DNA from 3 places in the Sporosarcina sp. Y1011 genome. Region 1 is predicted to be linked to each of the others. Evidence: riboswitches for the same ligand, from Rfam matches in the RefSeq annotation. Region 1 holds a riboswitch; each other region holds the start of a gene.

Region 1 (3,278 bases):
GCCTGCGCTAAATCTGCAATAATGTCTTCTGCTGATTCAAGACCAACCGATAGTCTAATTAGTTCCTCGGTAACGCCTGATTTTTTCAAATCTTCAGGGCCGAGCTGCTGGTGCGTTGTTGATGCAGGATGGATGATCAAGGATTTTGCATCGCCAACGTTAGCTACGTGCGACCAGATTTTAACGTTGTCAATTACGTTTCGACCAGCCTCACGCCCGCCTTTGATGCCGAAAACGATAATGGAGCCGAAGCCGTTTTTCAAATACTTTTTCGCAAGGTCATATGATGGGTGATCTTCGTTCCCAGTATACGTTACCCATTCAACAGATGGATGCTGTTTCAAGAATTCTGCCACTTTGATAGCATTTTCATTATGTCTTGTCACACGCAGATGCAAGGTTTCAAGTCCTTGTAAGAAGTTAAAGGCACTATCCGGATCCAAGCAAGGTCCAAAGTCTCGTAACAATTGAACACGTAGCTTAGTGGCAAACGCCGCACCTGCAGTGTCAATTCCATAACGAAGGCCATGGTAAGATTCATCCGGCTCAGTAAAGCCTGGGAACCGTCCTTGTGTCCAATCAAACGTACCCGCGTCAACAGCAACTCCACCGATTGTTGTACCATGTCCGCCAATCCATTTCGTTGCAGAGTGGATCACGACATCTGCACCAAATTCGATTGGATTTGAACCGTATGGAGATGCAAACGTACTGTCTATAAGAAGTGGTAGACCGTTTTCATGTGCAATGTCCGCAACTGCTTCAATATCAAGCACATGTAAACTTGGATTACCAATTGTTTCTGCAAATAAAGCTTTTGTTTTATCTGTAATCGCTGCGCGGAAGTTTTCAGGATCCGTTACATCGACAAATTTTACATTGATGCCGTAACGCGGAAGCGTATTAGCAAATAAATTATACGTACCACCATACAAATTGCTCGCCGCGACAATTTCATCACCTGCGCCTGCGACATTTAAGATTGAAAATGCAATAGCCGCCATTCCTGAAGATAATGCAACTGCCGCCGTTCCTCCTTCAAGAAGTGCAATACGTTCTTCAAAAACAGCAACGGTTGGATTTGTAATACGCGTATAGATGTTGCCTGCTTCTTGCAGTCCAAACAATTTTTGAGCATGTTCAGTATCACGAAATACGAATGATGAGGTTCTATGAATAGGAACTGCACGAGAACCTGTTACAGGATCGGGTTTTTGTCCACCGTGTAGAAGAAGTGTTTCAGGTTTAAGTTTTGTCAAAGTCATTACCTCCAAAGTTTTTTAGATGGAATTGATTGTGATCTGCGGAGGCGCTGGGGGTATTTTGGAAATAAAAAATAACCCCCTTCGCTTAAGAAGAGGGTTACGCTTTCGCTTTTTCCTCCCCTTATCTTTCAGATCATTCGAACCGACCTGTAGGAAGTAGCACCTTTACAAGCTGGTCGCTTGTCGGTTGCCGGGCATCGCAGGGCCTATTCCCTCCGCCGCTCTTGATAAGAGTTTGTATCATTCAGTTTTCCATCTTGTGACATAGTATAGTAGATATCGCGAGACAAAGTCAAGAGATTATTAAATAATTTTTCTGAACCTTGCGTTTACCTCTAATGTTACAATTAATTTACCAATGTTTTGGAGGAATGGTTATGTGGTTATGGATTACAAGTGTACTAGTTTCGGGATATGCCATCGGTTGCTTGCATGGATCGGTTGTCGCACAGATAATTTCGGGCGTTAACCTAAAAGATACCGGGGTGAAAAATGCCGGTGCTTCGAATGCCACAATCGTTCTCGGGAAAAAATTCGGCGCACTTGTTGCTGCAATTGATATCGGTAAAGGTGCAGTAGCTGTCCTATTTGTACGATACTTTGCTGTAAATGCCGGACTTCCAGGGGAAATTGTAGCTTTACTATTATTCCTCGCGGGTACTGCAACCGTGATTGGGCACAACTTCCCGTTTTATATGAAGTTCAACGGCGGTAAAGGAACCGCCACGATTATTGGCGTACTGCTCGCCATCGACTGGCAGGTTGGACTCATTGGCTTTGCATTATTTGTCATCGTGGCGCTTGTAACAGACTTTCTCGTGTTTGGCGTGCTGATGCTGTACGTGACGCTCATCGCGATGGCAGTTTGGGCAGATGGATACTGGCCCATTATAGCGGCAGTATTCTTATTCGGCATCGCAATTTGGAAACATATCGAGAATTTCCGTCGGATGAAAAACCGTAGCGAGAAACAGGTTTCTGCAGTTTTCAAAAAGAAAGCATCTTAAAACTGAGAACCCCTCGTTTGAAGGTTCTCAGTTTTTAATGATTAAAAAGAGTAATGGAACTTCAAGGTAATATTGAAACCACTGAAACTAATTTATAAAGGGTGGTAACTTCCGCTAATCGCGTCAAAAATCATTTGACGTTGCGCATGTCCTTCTTGACCATACTCCGCTAACCAAAACGGCCGATGAAAGAGTGCACTGCCCACCAGTTGAATTTTAGGAATTGTGATAAATTTAGCTTTCGACGATGTATGATCAAATACAAATTTCTCTGCAATCTTTTTTGCATCATCCTCGCTAACCATAACAGTTGGTATTTGCTCCATTTCAATATGATTATTTGAAAATTTAGGTTGTACATCCACTATTGCCCCCTTACCGCTGAGGGCATCAACTGTACAGCCTATTTTCCCTTTAAACGCTAGTAAACTTTTCGCGTATACTTCGAACTCAAAAAAGTAGTAGGGATAGTATATCAATTGACTTATATGAATTTCTGCCCGCCTATCGATTTTTTGAAACCCACGAAGGATATCCTGTTTTTCAAACGTTACATCTTGAGTTAGTATTGCATTCATGAGTAACCACGCTCGTAGCCTTCCGTTTCTTTCGCTAAAAATTTGGAGATATTTTTAGCTTCAGGAGCTAGACTTCGGGAGATATTCCGGTCAAACTCTTTTGTAAATATGCGTTTTCTTCTCGACTCCTCAAATACTTCTTGTATTTCTTGGGATGGCTTGCTGCCAAATCGGCTACCAATAATCATCCCAATGATTGATACTAACAAGCCCGCTAAGAATGGGTGTAACCCCGTCGGACCTTCCAAACTCATCGAAGTCCAAAGAATATTAGTAGACGCTCCGCCAATCATGGCACATAAACAACCGATATAATTAGCCTTCTTCGAATAAACAGAAGCAACATAAGGTACAAGGAAACTATTTGCAAGTGTGCCAAAAGCAAAAACAACTAAAGCAAAAATCGACGGTGGTTCATAGATAGCAAC
Region 2 (3,278 bases), on a different contig from region 1:
TATGCTGGAGCAAAAGTCTGGACGAATCATTAACATAAGCTCAATCATCGGACAGGCTGGCGGATTCGGTCAATCAAACTATGCGGCATCAAAAGCGGGATTGATTGGTTTAACGAAATCACTGGCATTGGAAACAGCTAGAAGTGGAATTACTGTCAATGCTGTTTGTCCTGGATTTATCGAAACGGAAATGGTTGGAGAAATGCCTGAAAATGTAAAAGAGGGTATTATTGCAAAAATTCCAATGCAACGTTTGGGCCAAACAGAAGAAATTGCAGAAGCTGTATTGTTCCTTACACAAGCTAAGTATATTACGGGGCAAACAATCAATGTGAATGGCGGATTATACATGTAATAACCTACCATTTTTTACTTATGGAAAGGGTCTTCTGCAAGGAAGCCCTTATAAATGATTGAATTTTGATAGGAGGAAAAAAATGGGTTATTCTAGTATGAAAGATGCTGACAAATGGATGGATACAATGCCTGATGATATGAAGGTAGGTTTTGAACGAATTCAACGGATGACGTCGGTACTGACAAATGAGCCGGAACCAAAAGTCGGTCAAACACCTAAAGAAGTTATCTGGACAAAGAATAAAGCGAAACTATATCGCTATCAATCAACAGTCAAGAAAACAAATAGCGTCCCTATTTTAATGGTTTATGCATTGATCAATAAACCTTATATATTGGATTTAACACCTGGCAATAGTCTAATCGAACATCTTACAAACAAAGGCCACGACGTTTATTTACTGGATTGGGGTACTGCGGGTTATGAAGATCGATATATGAAATTAGATGATTATATCTTAGATTATATTCCGCGCGCTGTTAAGAAAGTATTGAAAACGTCGGATGCCAAGGAAATCAGTTTGCTCGGTTATTGTATGGGTGGGACGATGACTTCTATTTTTACGGCACTCCATCCTACACTGCCAATTCGTAATTTAATCTTCATGACGAGCCCTTTTGATTTTTCGGATGCAGGTTTATATACGAGTTGGTTAGACAAACGTCATTTTAACTTGAATAAACTAGTTGACACACTTGGTTTGATTCCTCATGATATGATTGATTTTGGTAACAAGCTGTTAAATCCGATAGCCAATTTTTATGGTCCTTATATCAGTCTGGCGGATCGCGCGGATAATGAGGAATTCGTTAACAATTGGAAGTTGATGCAGAAATGGTTGAATGACGGAATTCCATTTCCAGGTGAAGCCTATAGGCAATGGATTGGTGAGTTTTATCAAGAGAATAAATTAATTAATGATGAACTCTATATTAGAGGACAGAAAGTGGAGTTAAGCAAGATTACGGCAAATGTATTAAATATTGCCGGAAAGCATGATGTCATCGCTTCTCCTAACCAAGTAGAACCACTAAACGCTAAAATCTCAAGTAGAGATAAGACTTTCCATCTGACCGATACAGGTCACGTTTCAGTTGTTGCTGGTCGAAGAGCCATTAACAATACATTTCCGTTGATTGAAGAATGGTTAACAAAACACTCTTCATAATAATATAATACGAGTGAAAGCTGCTAACATGATTATATTATTGTGTTAGCAGCTTTTATTTTTTTGAAGTCAGAAAAATAAAAATGATAAGGAAAAGAATATTCGCATTTTACGAAAAAGTCCTTGACTGATACGAGTTATAACGATAGGATAATCATAGTTAGTGAAACTGAATATTGAATTCTTATCGAGAGAAGTCGAGGGACTGGCCCAATGACGCTTCAGCAACCAGCCATAATATGGTCAGGTGCTAATTCCAGCAGGAGAGAAATGTCCTGAGAGATGAAGAAGAACGAATTTTAAATCGTTAAGTCTTCTTTTCATGGAAGGCTTTTTTTGTATTAAAGGGGGATTGGGTGGAATGGGCTTACTGGAAGAACTGCAGACAAAGATATTGATTGCGGATGGGGCTATGGGGACGCTGCTCTATTCATATGGGATTGAGTACTGTAACGAAGAGCTTAATCTACAGAAACCGGAGATTGTGGAGAAAATTCACTTAGATTATATTACGGCTGGGTCAGATATTATTCAGACCAACACATACGGAGCCAATCTGCTTAAGCTGGAGCGTTATGGTTTAGAAAATCAAGTAAAAGAAATTAATGAAGCAGCAATTCAAATTGCAAAAAGAGCTGCTGCACCAGGTGGACAGTTTGTACTTGGTACGATAGGCGGTATCCGTGGGATTCGTAAAAGTGATGCGACGGTTGAAGAAATAATAAAAATGATTGATCAGCAAGCCAATTACTTATTGGCAGGGGATCCGGACGGGTTACTCCTAGAAACCTATTATGATTTTGAAGAACTTGTTGCTACTGTAAAGCATTTACGCAAACTAACAAATACGCCAATTATTGCCCAAGTATCAATGCATGATCCAGGCATTTTGCAAAATGGAATGCTACTTAACGAAGCGTTTCATCAGCTTGAAGCACTGGGTGCGGACATAGTAGGAGTCAATTGCCGACTGGGACCACATCATACGATTCAAGCTTTCGAACAAGTAACACTTCCTGAAAAAGCATTTCTTTCCGCTTCTCCAAACGCTAGTTTAATGGATGTTGAGGATGGACGGATTGTCTACGAATCAGAAGCTGATTATTTTGGGAGAGCTGCATTGCGTCTCCGGGAAGAGGGCGTGCGCTTAATTGGTGGATGCTGTGGAACGACGACAAAGCACATTGAGGCTGCGAAAAAATACATTGGAAATCTAGCGCCAATCTCGGAAAAAATAGTGACTCCTAGAAAGCCGATTGTAATTCGAGAGGCAGAACCGCAAAAAACAAAGCCGCTTCATGTGAAAGTAAAGACAGAAAGAACAATAATTGTAGAGTTGGATACACCACGTCATTTAGACATTACTGGATTCATTGAAGGTGCTAAGGCGTTAAATGCAGCAGGCATAGACTCTCTCACAATGGCAGATAATTCATTAGCCTCCCCACGCATTAGCAATTTGGCGATGGGATCGATGTTGAAACTGGAGCACCAGATTAGCCCGCTTGTTCATATTACATGTCGGGACCGCAATCTAATCGGGCTCCAATCTCACTTAATGGGACTGGATGCACTTGGATTGCATGAAGTATTGGCGATAACCGGTGATCCTACGAAAATAGGCGATTTCCCAGGAGCTTCAAGTGTATATGATGTGTCTAGTATGGAATTCATTCAACTAATTAAACAGTTGAATGAGGGCATTTCATTCTCAGGTAAACCTCTCCGCAAGAAAGCGAATTTCTCTGTTGC
Region 3 (3,278 bases), on a different contig from region 1:
TTCATCACACAGCAACACTTTCGGTTCATTTGCCAGTGCACGTGCAATGCCGACACGTTGTTTTTGTCCGCCCGATAATTGAGCTGGATAGTGTCCCGCACGATCCGTCAAGCCAACCATGTCAAGTAATTCTGCGACGCGTTTCTTGATTTCACTCTTGCTTTTGCCCGCAGCTTTCAATGAAAATGCGACATTATCTGCAACTGTTTTCGAGCTGATCAAGTGGAAATGTTGAAAAATCATGCCAATCTTCACACGTTCTTTCTTTATCTCTCTCTTCGTCAATGAAGTCATTTCTTTTCCGTCGATGAAGATTTGCCCCGCCGTCGGTGCTTCCAACATGTTCAAGCAACGCAACAATGTACTTTTCCCAGCGCCACTGTAGCCAATAATTCCGAAGATTTCACCTTGCTGAATGGTCAAGGTGACATCTTCAACAGCCTTCACGTCTTTATATTGTTTTGTCACATTGACGATTTCAATCATTTAAGTCACTCCTTTTCTGCTTGATAAGGTGGTAGCACATAACCCGCTGCATTTTCTTTCGTGTATTCATAGAACTCGTCGGAATGATACGCTGCTTTCAATGCTTTGGCGAACGGCTTGTCTTCGTCTTCTTTTCGTATCGTCAAGTAAATCAAGTAATCTTCAGATGTTTTCTCCACATCGACCGCTTCTGTTAATTTCAAACCTGATGCAAGTGCAAAGTTACCATTAACGAATGCGAAGTCAGCATCGCCGAGTGACCTTGGTGTTTGCGCCGCATCCAGTGGTTGGATTTTCAAGTTGTATTTATTGGTTGCCACGTCTTTTTCGGAAGCTGTTATCGGATTAACATCCTCAAAGATTGTGATCCAGCCGTATTCTTCCATCATGTTCAAAGATCTTGCCAGGTTTGTCGGGTCGTTTGGCAACGTCACCGTCATGCCTTCTTTCACATCCTCAAGAGCTGTATGTTGGTCGGAATAAATTGCAATTGGAGCAGTCGGAACGCCATATGCAGGAACGAGGTCCATGTCATGGGATTCATTGAAATTCACTAAATAGTTTCGATTTTGGAATAAGTTCGCGTCGATATTTCCTTCATTCAGCGCATTGTTCGGCTGGATATAATCATTGAACTCGACAATCTCAACTTCGAAGCCGTCTTTTTCAAGTATAGGAATAATCCCTTCCTTCAATTGATCACTATAAGGACCCGCTGTTGCGCCGATCTTAATCTTCTTTTCATCATCCGCAGATGCAGACCCGCAACCCGCCAATACCAGTACGCTAATTGCAATTAGCAATAAATTTCTAAACACTTTTTTCATCTTCTATTCCTCCTAAATTTCTATATTATATACAAAAAAGGCCTCTAGCACTTCGCAAAATTGTCTTAAACAATCTCGAATGTCAAGAGGCCTCCGGTTGTCCGGTCAGCTTCACTTCTTATATTCAGTTTTCAATACTGGGAACCGTTTTTTCTCGGTTCGATCGATTTGAACGATTTGTCCTTCATGGATGGTAATGTGTACCTCTCCAAAATCCAAACCCTTCAGTGCCTGCGTAACCGCATCGATATTAACTACATCCTCATTCACTTTCAAAACCATTGCGCATCCTCCTTTTTTTAAACTGACGATTGGCAATCAATTACGCCTCGGCGTAATTGCGTCCAGATTTTGAATCGAGCTTGCTCGATTAACTCCTTTCAAAATCTGTGACATCCGCCGGAGGCTTTATCTTTGTTCAGCGGGCGTTTGGACACCTATTGAACAGGATAACAAAACCGCATTCATCTCCCACCTATGGAGGTGAGTGTCTTCTGCTGAATAAAGATAAAAAAAAGACCCCTTGAGAACGAAGAGGTCGCCGAAACACGTAGTTTGTAGGCAAAACCTCTCATCTGTCAGATGACGAACGACATCTGCTGGAATTGGCACCGTTTGAATGAATTCAATGGTTGCTGAGGCGTCAAAGGGCCAGTCCCTCTGCCTCTCTTTATAAGAGTTTTGTTTATGTAATTGATATTCATAATAATCCATCTATTCCGATGTGTCAACTATACTTTAAAACTATTTACTTTTTAAGTGACGCCTCTACCAACTTTTCATTCCAATTCTCGCGAATGAAGGGCGCTCTTCCCGACTCTTCTTTGAAGACTTTATACTTTTCCGGGTTCTTTTGATAATAGTCTTGATGATAGTCCTCGGCAGGATAAAAGATAGTTGCTTCAACGATTTCAGTAACAATTGGTTTTTCAAAGCGACCACTTTCGATCAAAGCCTCTTTTGAGCGTTCCGCAACTTGTCGCTGTTCCTCATTATGATAGATGATCTCCGTGCGGTAAGAAGTTCCCCGACTGCCAAACTGTCCGTCTGCATCCGTTGGGTCAATTTGCTGCCAATAAAGTTCTACTAGTTTTTCGTATGAAAAGAGAGTCGGATCGTAGGTGATTTGCACCGCTTCTGTATGTCCCGTAACCCCTGCACGCACTTCCTCGTACGTCGGATTTTCAGTGACGCCGCCAATATAACCAGAAACTACTTTTTCAATACCGGGTTGCGTATCAAACGGCTGCACCATACACCAAAAACACCCACCCGCAAATGTCGCCAATTCAACTTTTTTCTCAGTCATCATAATCCCCCTTTTCGTAATAATAAACGCCCCTGCCATACAAAAACGACCCCTTTCTAAAAAAAGAGGTCGCCGCATGACAAATATCGCGTGCAAAACCTCTCATCTGTCAGATTCATAATAAATCTGTTGAAATTGGCACCGTTTGAACATAGTTCAATGGTTGCCGAGGCTTCACAGGGTCAATCCCTCCGCCTCTCTTTATAAGAGTTTTAGCTATGTAATTGATATTCATACTAGTCTATCCATTTAGATAAGTCAATGTCTGAAAATATAATTTCGTGATTTTTTACTATATTGAGTAAGATATACGATGTTTGTGTGTTTAATATCATGTGTTAAAAGAACTAGAGGTAAGCAGCATTGATAATTTTTTTAAGTAGGTAAGTAAGTGTGTGGAATTGGTGCTATTGGTGCTTTAGGATTATAGATAGTTAGCCGATTTAAATTTGGTTGGGTTTCTTTATTACTTCTTAATGGTTTTTCTGAATAGCGTTTGGTGTGACTTAGTGAGTGTCGGTGAGTCTATTTTGTGGGGTGTGGATATCGGCGGTTGGAAACCGTATTTGGGCGGCCTCACTCCATATTTGAGCGGTCTACCGCGGGGTTCGGGCGGTCGCTAAACATATTTGAGCGGTCCGATGCGGGGTTTGAGC

Evidence for each region. A riboswitch is a leader RNA that binds a small molecule or an ion and turns the genes downstream of it on or off. The one in region 1 is predicted to bind S-adenosylmethionine.
Region 2: linked by a shared signal. The riboswitch ahead of AC25Y5_RS10465 (bifunctional homocysteine S-methyltransferase/methylenetetrahydrofolate reductase) and the one ahead of AC25Y5_RS04020 (O-acetylhomoserine aminocarboxypropyltransferase/cysteine synthase family protein) in region 1 are both predicted to bind S-adenosylmethionine.
Region 3: linked by a shared signal. The riboswitch ahead of AC25Y5_RS11780 (YezD family protein) and the one ahead of AC25Y5_RS04020 (O-acetylhomoserine aminocarboxypropyltransferase/cysteine synthase family protein) in region 1 are both predicted to bind S-adenosylmethionine.

Annotation. Positions count from the first base shown of each region.
Region 1 is NZ_JBYHFP010000002.1:370,722-373,999, forward strand. Features, by position in the region: gene AC25Y5_RS04020 (O-acetylhomoserine aminocarboxypropyltransferase/cysteine synthase family protein) at 1-1,259, opposite strand, end outside; SAM riboswitch class I at 1,384-1,499, opposite strand; gene AC25Y5_RS04025 (glycerol-3-phosphate acyltransferase) at 1,643-2,272, shown strand; gene AC25Y5_RS04030 (hypothetical protein) at 2,365-2,850, opposite strand; gene AC25Y5_RS04035 (sodium/proline symporter) at 2,847-3,278, opposite strand, start outside.
Region 2 is NZ_JBYHFP010000007.1:16,742-20,019, reverse strand. Features, by position in the region: gene fabG (3-oxoacyl-[acyl-carrier-protein] reductase) at 1-355, shown strand, start outside; gene phaC (class III poly(R)-hydroxyalkanoic acid synthase subunit PhaC) at 438-1,526, shown strand; SAM riboswitch class I at 1,708-1,815, shown strand; gene AC25Y5_RS10465 (bifunctional homocysteine S-methyltransferase/methylenetetrahydrofolate reductase) at 1,888-3,278, shown strand, end outside.
Region 3 is NZ_JBYHFP010000009.1:32,664-35,941, reverse strand. Features, by position in the region: gene AC25Y5_RS11790 (methionine ABC transporter ATP-binding protein) at 1-486, opposite strand, end outside; gene AC25Y5_RS11785 (MetQ/NlpA family ABC transporter substrate-binding protein) at 492-1,313, opposite strand; gene AC25Y5_RS11780 (YezD family protein) at 1,425-1,595, opposite strand; SAM riboswitch class I at 1,882-1,992, opposite strand; gene msrA (peptide-methionine (S)-S-oxide reductase MsrA) at 2,062-2,622, opposite strand; SAM riboswitch class I at 2,722-2,832, opposite strand.